Regions from separate parts of the Robertmurraya sp. GLU-23 genome, predicted to be linked through region 1. Evidence: riboswitches for the same ligand, from Rfam matches in the RefSeq annotation. Region 1 holds a riboswitch; the other holds the start of a gene.
The links. A riboswitch is a leader RNA that binds a small molecule or an ion and turns the genes downstream of it on or off. The one in region 1 is predicted to bind cyclic di-GMP.
Positions count from the first base shown of each region.

Region 2: linked by a shared signal. The riboswitch ahead of ACVBAX_RS07900 (type II secretion system protein) and the one ahead of ACVBAX_RS16415 (hypothetical protein) in region 1 are both predicted to bind cyclic di-GMP.

Region 1 is NZ_JBRKCV010000010.1:161,134-166,149, reverse strand. Features, by position in the region: gene ACVBAX_RS16420 (hypothetical protein) at 507-965, opposite strand; cyclic di-GMP riboswitch class I at 1,280-1,362, shown strand; gene ACVBAX_RS16415 (hypothetical protein) at 1,433-2,173, shown strand; gene ACVBAX_RS16410 (transposase) at 2,490-3,260, shown strand; gene ACVBAX_RS16405 (VanZ family protein) at 3,339-3,827, opposite strand; gene ACVBAX_RS16400 (hypothetical protein) at 4,729-5,016, shown strand, end outside.
Region 2 is NZ_JBRKCV010000003.1:86,175-91,780, forward strand. Features, by position in the region: gene ade (adenine deaminase) at 1-537, opposite strand, end outside; gene ACVBAX_RS07890 (deaminase) at 566-1,036, opposite strand; gene ACVBAX_RS07895 (hypothetical protein) at 1,448-1,969, opposite strand; cyclic di-GMP riboswitch class II at 2,344-2,427, shown strand; gene ACVBAX_RS07900 (type II secretion system protein) at 2,524-2,895, shown strand; gene ACVBAX_RS07905 (prepilin peptidase) at 2,981-3,733, shown strand; gene ACVBAX_RS07910 (type IV pilus modification PilV family protein) at 3,747-4,151, shown strand; gene ACVBAX_RS07915 (prepilin-type N-terminal cleavage/methylation domain-containing protein) at 4,141-4,545, shown strand; gene ACVBAX_RS07920 (hypothetical protein) at 4,565-5,606, shown strand, end outside.

The DNA of each region.
Region 1 (5,016 bases):
CGATTTATAGAAAATCTAAAGGAGAGTTTTATGGGACTAAATAGTCGGATAGTAAAAATAAAAATGAAATGGCACACCGCAAGACTATATTATTATATGTGTTTATCAGACTGCTGTTTGGATGCAGGCATACAGGGAGAAATAGAGGGAAAGATTATGTATTATAGAGAGAAATTAAACGAGTCGATTAATATCTAGGGACAGAACCAGGGGACAGATACAGTGTCCTATTGTTTTGGATTAGAACAATTGACGAAGAAACGAATCAATTGCTTTTCATAGAAATGCCATTTTAGCTAAAGAGAAGCGAAGTAATACATAGATTAAGAAGGTTTTCTGTTGTTTTATATGGATATTACTGGGAGTTTGAGTTTCCAAAGGGGCATTAGTTTCATAGTGGAGAGGGACAAAAAAATTCAATCAAACATTTGATTGAATTTTTACTTTTTATTCAACGGTTCATTCATCAAAAGTGAACCAGTTTCAAAAGTATGGGTTTTCGTACATCACCATAGCCAAAGGCTTAATAAGTTACTCTCTCCTAAACCACGGTAAATAATAATATTCCATATAGAACTTGCGATTAATAGAAGGCCAGTTACATCAAGAAGCTTCTTTGACTTAGTTAAAATATTGGGAAGTTTGTCATGGTAATATTTTTGTTTAAGTCTATCAAGGTTTTTATCTTCATCAAAATTTTCATCACCATTTGCCATTGCTCTATTATAGTCCCTACTCATTTGAAACATGATCTTTGGAAAAGCCTTTAAAAAAGTAATTAACATTATTACATACATCAAAGAAATAATCGCTGATAATATTAATTGAATTATTATAATAATGGTAGATTCCTGAGAGTGAATGTAGTTTACGAGCCCCAATTCTAAAGAAATAAAGGGTAGTGTCAATAATGTAACGCCTCCCTTAATGACATAGGAAAAGATAGTAAATAAAAGTTCTAGCATGTTAATTCTCCTTCTTTTAATTCATGTACATAAATTACCCCCTCTTATAATACTAACAATTAACTTTTTTCTCTATATTAATATAGGATAAATATACTAATGAATTAGAAGTTTATTTAATAATAAGAGGTAACAACTCTACTCACTGTTTAAGAAGGCTCACATATAGAGAAAAATCTATTACTAACTGTCTGGCAAAACAGCATATGTGGCCATTTTCAGAATATGGACTCTACAAATAATATTAGTTCCCCTGAAGATCCGTATTGAATCTTAGTTATTTTATGGTAAAATAATCCTATAACTTTAAGACTATACGATAATGGCAAACCTATTGAAAGGTAGGGACGCAAAACTACGGGCCTAAAGCAAAAGCTATGGTAGCCGAGTCGCCGAAGTAGATGGAGATAGCATTCTGGGGATCCACCTATTTAGGTGGATCTTTTAACTTTTTAGGAGGGTGAAGGATGGGGTTTTTAAGAGATTTAGGTAAGTTTTCAGGGAAAGCTGCTGGATTCGTTGTTGGAGGAGCCGTTAATGTAGTTGGTGATGTGACGGGAAGTAAGTTTATTAAGGAAGTTGGAGAAGGAGTAAAGAAGGCGTCTGAATTTGCAGGAGACACTTTAGGGCAAGTGGCTGATGGAGCGTGGAATACTACTACTGGAATGATTCAAAAGGATGATCGAAAAGTAGAACAAGGTTTAAATGATATAGGTAACTCTGTGTCACGTACAGCAAAGGGAGTATATGAGACAGCAAAGGGAACGTACCACAATGGCAAAGATGTCTATGAAGGCTTCAAATATAATGACGATGAAAAAATTAAAAGTGGTGTGAAGAATATAGCTAAAACGGTTGCTGTTGGAGCATTAGCTGTGGGAGTCGTGGATTTAGTAGATGGTGTAGATGTTGGTGATCCAACTGGAAACCAGCAAAACCTCGCTGATGGAAGTGTGGATACAAGTAACGTATCCAGTCATACTGGGGAAGTGCAAGTCGCTTCCAGTTTAGAAACATCGGAAGACCCAGGAGTTCATCACGTGAAACCTCATGAGGTAAGTGGATATTCACGTGCGGATGGTACATACGTGGAAGGGTACACACGTGATGGAGACGGAATTCCAAATACACAACTAACAGAGGAGCAAGGTGGCGGATACCTAAGAACAAACGCTGATGGGAATATTCAGAACAATTTAAATTCATAATGATGGGAAATGGGGACAGGTACACTGTCCCTTTATTCACTAAATAAAAATAGGCAAAGTTGAAAGATACCAGTATCTTTGGGACAAGGAACACGTCCCCTCGAAAGAAACACCCTTTGAAATAGAGAAATAATAAATAAACAGCAGGATTATAGAATCAGAAGTGGAATAATAAAGTGTAAGTAATTCGTCCCCTAAGTAACTCCCTTATACGTATCTCCTACCATGACATTCGTTTAGTATCATTAATCAATAATTCCTACACCCAAAACCAAAACTCATTAAGACCAAAACTGTATGCCGAGGTGAGTATTATTTGCCAAGGAAATCTAGGAAGAAAAGCAGAAATGGAGTATACCACATTATCCTTAGAGGAATTAACAAACAAATAATTTTTGAGGAGGATGATGATAAGAGAAGATTTCTTGATACGTTAGGCAGATTTAAGAAGCAATGTAATATTAAACTGTATGGTTACTGTTTAATGGATAATCATGTGCATCTGTTAGTAAAGGAACTAGAAGTGACCGTTTCAGAGTTCATAAAAAGAATTTGTTCAAGCTATGTATATTGGTACAACATGAAATATGAACGATGTGGACATTTGTTTCAAGATCGTTTTAAGAGTGAAGTGGTTGAAACTCGGGCTTACTTTTTTATAGTACTTAGATATATTCACCAAAATCCTTTAAAAGCAGGTCTTGCAGGCCATGTGCTTGAGTGTAAATGGACAAGTATAGGTGATTATTTGTATCATTCGACCATCGTAGATACAAAATTTGTACTGAGTCTCTTATCAGAAGATAGAGAAAAAGCAATCCAGTTAATCGCTAGGTATATGAATGAAATAAATGATGATCTTTGCATGGAAGAAATGGGAAGAGTAAGATTGTCAGACCGAGATGTGATCGACTATTTACGAACATTAGGAATTAATAGCAATAGCGCGCTGCAACAAATCAGCAAGGGCGAAAGAGATACTGTTTTAGCTATGTTAATGAAATTGAATGGAGTAACAATTAGACAAATTTCTAGGATTACGGGTTTTTCAAAAAGTGTTGTTCAACGTGCGAGGGACAGGGGATAGGGGACAGGCTCCCCGTCCCATAAAATGCAGAAGGGTTACCAAGCCATATGTTACGAGAAATCAAAATGAGGGACAGATCTATGTCCCTCTCTCTTCCAATGGTACAGCTGACCTGTCCCTAAGTCTCACCAACCCCCTTGCAACCATATAAATGACTACAAAAATAAAGCAACCAGCTCCATCAACCAGTACATCAAGCATCCGACCGCTTCTTCCTAATAAGAAGTATTGGTAAAATTCATCCAAGATTCCGATAAATATTGTAAAGATTGTAGCGAAGAATCCATTTATTAGTATGCTTTGCCACTTTCCAACTCTAAAGAGGGAAATAGCAATAAATCCATAGAAGAAAAAGTGTCCGGTTTTTCTAATAGCTAAGGAGGGATAGTCTTCTTTGATAGAGTATAAATAATAGAAAGAGCTACTTGTGTCTAATAGAAACAAAGGATCTGCTTGTTTATTGTATATCTGTTCAATCGAATCAAACTCGTCCCTATCAACCTCCCCAAGTGTATTCCCAATAATAATCATGCTCCCAATACATATTGCAACATATATTTGTTTCATAGTTACCTCCTCACACTAATCCTAGCCTTGACAAGGAAGTTTGAGACTATTCAAGGGGACAGGCACCATGTCCCCCTATTTATAAAGGGACAGGCACCATGTCCCCCTATTTATAAAGGGACAGTTCACCTGTCCCTATGAGAATTGTTGAAAAATGTCGGTTATTTCTTAGAAATAATCGACATTTTTTTCATGTTGTTCTTTATAAGAAACTTTAAAATGATAATTAATGAACGGATAGATCGTTAAGGAGTTGTTCTACTTGAAAATAAAGTCCATCATTTGTTTTTTTCGTAGATATCATAAGTATAACTATTTCACCGGTGAATGTATCAGATGTGGCAAGGTAAGTAAATCCATAAAGCAATAGATGGTCATAGGGACAGAACCATGGACTTTTCCTGGAAGAGGGACGGAATTGACTCCTCCCAAACTCTTTGAATATTTGGCACACCCTTGGGACAAGGAACCTGCCCCTGCGTCCCCAGGATAAATTTATTTACTTTTTTTAGGATGTGTGTAAAATAATGTGTATAGGAAAATGTTACTATATCTACTACATTCGACAGTTAGAAGAACCAGGTGAAAGAAGATGTTAGTTAATATTGTTTTATCTTTTGCGCTTTTGTTGGTGGTTTTTAATGTCCACTTTGGAATTATTGTATCAAAGAGTTTTCAATCTAATTATTTTGGGTTGATTAATTGGGGTATGGCCTTAATATTGTTGGTCACTGTTATTCAAAAAATGTGTGAGATTAATTTTGTTTGAGTTTACCAGTGCTGAGGCTGGTTTTTTTCTTTTCCTTTAATTCATAAGGAATGTTAGGGGTGGGCAAAGGTTACGTATGTTTCCGTTTTTTTGGCATAAGGATTAGTAACAGACTTCTTTTGGAGGTTACTTATGTACAGAAGAAAAAGAGTTGGATTGCTTCCCTTCCTATTCTTGCTTCTCTTTTTGGTAGGGGGGTATCTTCTAATACGTTTTGGACTTTTTTCGCCATCTAGACACGCAATCCACGTGGTGGAGGAATTTTATGAATATGAACAAACCGGGGACTATTCGAATTCGTGGGAACTTCTACATTCCTCCATGAAGGAGAGGTTTCCAAAGGGAGGATACATACAGGATCGAGTTCATGTATTTATGGGACATTTCGGTGCAGATACCTTTGAGTTTGAAATCAGTGAA
Region 2 (5,606 bases), on a different contig from region 1:
CGCATGTTTCACAGCTGGAAAATTCATAACCTCTGCTAAACCGAGCACTCTTGGATGGGAAAACAATGGCGACAGATCCTCAATCTCAAGTGTGGCACCCGCTAACTCAAAGCTAGTGGCAGGTACGCAGGAAGGAAGCATAAAGTAAAAATTAAAGGGGAGATTTTCTGAAGTATCAAGTAAAAGCTGAATGCCTTTTACACCTAGTACATTGGCGATTTCATGAGGATCGGCAATAATAGTGGTCACTCCTCGTAGCAGCTCAACCTTCGCAAATTCCTTTGGAGACACCATAGATGATTCAATATGAACATGACCATCAAGAAAAGCAGGGCATACATATCGCCCGCTTGCATCAAATTCCTTTTTACCAGAATAATTCCCTACTCCAACAAAGGCACCATCTGTAATAGCAACGTCACCTTCATAGATTTCACCGGTAAATACATCAATAATTTTGCCATTTTTTATGACAAGGTCAGCCTCCATTTTCCCTGAGGCTGCTTCAATACGTTGTTTTAGTCTGTTTTTGTCCATACTCTCCTCCTAGAGTGTCTATAAGAGACTAGTATTCTGTTTTGTCAGATGATACTTCCCACATTTTAAACGGTAGATTGTACTGCTCAACCGTAATTTGATTCATCATAATCGTTCTGTTTTCAATTGGCAAGCTAATTTCTTCATAAATAAAGTGGTCATCAAAGCCAATTTGAGCCGCTTCCTCTTTCGTACAAGCATAATAAACTGCCTTTGGTCTCGCCCAATAAATCGCTCCGATGCACATCGGACATGGCTCACAGCTTGTATAAATCTCACAATCTGTTAATTGAAAGCTACCTAAATAGGAGCATGCCTCACGAATCGCTTGAACCTCAGCATGGGCAGTAGGGTCATTGCTGCTCGTGACCTCATTTTTTCCTTTTCCGATAATTTTCCCGTCTTTAATCACAATGGCCCCAAAAGGACCACCATGATTACTTAACACATTTTCACAAGCTAACTTAATCGCTTCATTCATAAAAAATACTTTTTCCAATAAAATCACCTTTTCCGATGTTGTGAATGTTTGAGTAAGGCTGTTTTCGTAAGGTAGTTGTTAAAATCTTAAAGCCGATTTTAACGTGAAAATAACTATTTTACGCTTAAGAATTTAGTTTGCAGGCTCTCTTCTTATTAAATTTATGCTATTTTCTGCGGGAACTTAGCACAATTATTACAATTTTGTTCCAAAAAGCAACAAAGTTTAAGAAAAGAGCCTTGAGTAAAAAACTAACCTTTGTAAAAAGGTTAGTTTTTTGGGGTTGGAGGGATAAAGAAGGTTTATATAATAGGTGGGTATATTTCTGTATTATATGTATGTTTGAATATTCTGTCTGTTATGTTGTAACATTTTTTAACAATAAAAAAGCTCTTACCTGGAAAAGGTAGGAGCAACTTGTCAGATTATTTACTTAGAACGTAGTCTCTTGATAGCTTTTACGAGTAAGGTGATATACCCAATCATGATCCCATAACCAATCAGAAGAATAAGCATAGGCACATATTCGGGAGTAGTCCCAGAATCGGTAGACATGCCAGCCAAGAACAAAGGCATGATTGGAAGCATGATGACACCTGGTCCCATTCCAAGTACCGGTAAGGCACCGATCCCAATGACTACCCATGGCCAAATGGGTTTTTTCTCTTGAGGAGTCGGATCTAGATTTGTTTCAATGACAGTGTATTTTGCTTTATATTCGTTATATTTCTTAATGGCTGTCCAAGCTCTCTTCATTCCCCATAGCAAAACAACAATCATGCAAACACCAATTGTAAAGAAAATGATAGAGATAGAAGTTACGATTTCTAGTTGTCTGATTTGCATAAAAAGTGTTAACAGTATACCGGGTAAAGAGAAAACGATAAAAAGGCCACCCAAAATAAGAACAACCCAAGCCCAAATAGGTTTTTGTTGGTATGGTTGAGACATATGTAATCCCCTTTTTAATAGAATAAGTGATATTTTCTTCCTATTATAATGGGTAAAAAGGGAAAAATGTTACTTTGTTTTATAAATATTGGAAAAATTTATTTGAGGTAGATTATGATATCTAATAGGTATAAGGAACTATTTAATGGTTGCTCCTGTTATTAATTGGAATTGCTATTTCTGAAAAATAAAGATGATAAATGAGGAAATTGAAGATACTACTCTATATGGGAAAATAGTATAGAAAATGGTGTTTTTAAAATAATGTTTAGCCAACATTTCCTAATAGTAAATTTACATAAAACCTCTTTTTTTTTCATTTTTTTTAGTGTAGACTACTAGTAAATAAGTAATGTTTATCACAGAGTCTTTTCATTAGATAAGGGCGCGAAGAAATATGACTTGTACGTGGGCACCTGAGTCATATCGAGCGATTGGTGCAACCGACCTTTACAACTACATTCCATAGAATGAGCTGTAAAGGTTTTTTTATTCCCAAATTTTAAGAAAAAGCTCTCGAAAAAACATAAAAATTAAAAGGGGGACCTTTCTTCATGTTAAAATCATTAAAGAAGAAAATGAAAGACCAAGCGGGTTTAACACTAATTGAACTACTTGTTGTTATTGTTATTTTGGGGATTATTGCTGCTGTGGCGGTGCCGATGGTTATGGGCAATAAGGATAAAGCAGAGATTAATACTAATAAGCAGACTTTATCTATTTTAAAGGATGCAGTTAACAGATATGAAGTAGAAGTGGGAAGCGTACCAGCTGACGTAGGTGCACTTGTAGCAGGCAAATATCTAGATTCTGCACCAACATGTGCTGAAGATACAACAAAGTTTTTCACAGTTACTAACGGAGCTATAAGTTCATCTTGTAATGGTGTTTCAACACCATCTTCTGATGATTCAGACGAAGATTAATAGCTAATATTAGCTGTCGCAACATAAAAAATGCGGCAGTTTTATTTTTATGAAATGGAAACCTCGATGAAAGGGGCTGAAGTAATTGCTTATAGTTGATCTATTCATTATTATTATATCCCTCGTATTGGGTAGCTTCTTTAATGTAGTAGCAATCCGTCTCCTAAAAAAAGAATCCATCTCCTACCCACCATCCCACTGTACCTCCTGTAATCACAGGTTAGGTTTCTTTGACTTATTTCCTCTATTTAGTTACCTATTCTTAAAAGGTCGTTGTCGTTATTGTAAAGAAAGGATCTCTCCTTTATACCCATTAGGAGAGGGAATGACTGCAATCATATTTTTTATTGTTTACAAAGAAATAGGGCTTACTTCAGAACTACTACCTGCAATCCTATTATCAACGTTATTAATTCTTTCTGTACTAACAGACATTCGTGAAAAGTTAATTTTAGACGTGATTACTCTACCAAGTATTGTAGTTCTAGTAATTGTACGTTTCTTTATCGGAGAAGAACCATTTTTAACTTACTTACTAGGCAGTGTAGTTGGTTTCGGTTTGCTCTTGTTGCTTGCTGTTGTTAGCAAAGGCGGCATGGGTGGCGGTGACATTAAGCTGTATGCAGCTATTGGAGTGGTACTCGGCCCAGCACTAACTGTAATGAGCTTGGTTTTAGCCTCATTTGTAGGAGCCGTTGTTGGAGTACTATTAATCGCACTAAAAGTTGTTAAACGAAAAGAACCGATTGCCTTTGGGCCTTCGATTATGATTGGAACATTAGTGGCATACCTGTACGGAGAGGATATTTGGACCTGGTACAGCTTACTACTCCTATAAGGGGAAGATAAAAATGAACAACGAAAAGGGAGTCACATTAATTGAATTATTGATCTCTGTCGTCATTGCTGGAATGGCTATTATCCCTCTGCTGTTAATTATGACAGGCAGTTTTACTAGAACAACTGAACAGGGAAGGGATACACAGCTAATATATTTTGGCCAACAAGTAATGGAAGAAATCCGACAAAACGGCTTCACTGGTTCAACGCAAAATTATGACTGTTCCACTACGCAAGGCTGTAATATGCCTGGAACTCTCGGGGACCTGATAGACGCAACAGTTAAAGTGGTTGGGCAGGAATATACTCAAGAGAATATAACTCAAAGCTATAGTGAAATCCAAGTAATTGTAACTTCTGAAATAGATTCTAATGACCAAATCGAACTTTTTACGGTGGTGAGAAATGGTGAATAACCAAAAAGGTGTAACATTGATTGAATTATTAATTGTTATTCTTATTATGGTTAGTGTATCTGGACTTGTTTTCGCTCTATTTAGTTATGGGATAAAAATGGAAAGTGCAGTATCAAAGGAAAATGAATTGCAACGGGAAGCTAGATTTATAATGGAAACCATCTCTAATGCTGTTAGAGATGGGGAAGATGTTCGCAGTAAGATTTCATTTTCAAATAATGAATTAAAACTGGAATCAAATCTCTTATCGAATAACGTTAAGCAATTTGACTTTATGCCAGATGTAGAAAACGCAAGCCAATTCAAAGTAACCTTAGTTTTAGAAAAAGATAAACAAGAGTATAAAATATCTACTAAGGTAACCTCTAATGGAGAAGAAAGAGTAAGGTATTAGCTTTTTAGGGAGGAACTTTATGTTTGATAATTTGAGGAGGAACCAATCTGGAGCTGCACTAATGATTGTTCTAATCTTGGTTGTAATTGTCAGTATAGTTGGAACCTCTATGTTAGCAACCACTACTTATGGATTAAAAAATATAGTGAAAACAACTAAGGAGCAAGAAGAGTTTTACCGTGCTGAAGGAGCAATTGAAATAGTGTTAAATGAAATGGCTAATTATCAAGGTAAGGAAGGAAATGGCCCTTTAGCATACCTTCAAGAAAAGAGTAATGTAGCTAACTATTCAATTGGTGAAAAGAACGTTGAAGTTAGTTTAAGTACTAATATTGATCCTGATAATGTGAAATCCGGGGATACTATTGAGTTAACTTTAGGAGCTAAGTATACGAATGAACAAGAATCACAACTTAGTAGGGTAGTGAAAGTAGATATTACTGTGGATAATAAGATGGATTCTCCCTTTAAACAACCATATAACTTTGTAGATGATGATGATCTTAACTATAAATACGATAAAGATTCAGAACACCAAATAAAGATACCGATGCAAGAAACAGAACTAAAAATATATGAAGATGTATTAATCGATTATGGTGTCGTCTGGCCAGAAACTGATAAGAAAGGTAACAAAACAAGTTATTCAATAGAAGAAATGAAAGAAATAATAGAGGATCAGTCCGATCCAAGTAAAACCGAGACATTAATCTTCGATACTCTTGATATGAGTGGTAATAGTGACCCAACTATAACAATCCCAGAAAATAAAAGGGTTTTTATTAAAAATGTCATTCTTAGAGGTAGCGCAAATAAAGATCAGATAGTAATAAAAGGAGCTCTTATTGTAGATATATTGGATTTTAATGGTAATAGCATAATTAATGTACACAGTGGAATTGTTATTAATGAGGTGGCAGGACAGTCTAAAAGGTTTAAAGTTTATAGTGAACTAGATGAGGCAACGGGGATAAGTTGTGAGCTCATGAAAGTAACATGTGAGCGTCTTATTCTAGAAGAAGGTGGAAAAAGTCTCGCTTCTAGCATGAAAAAAGAAAGTA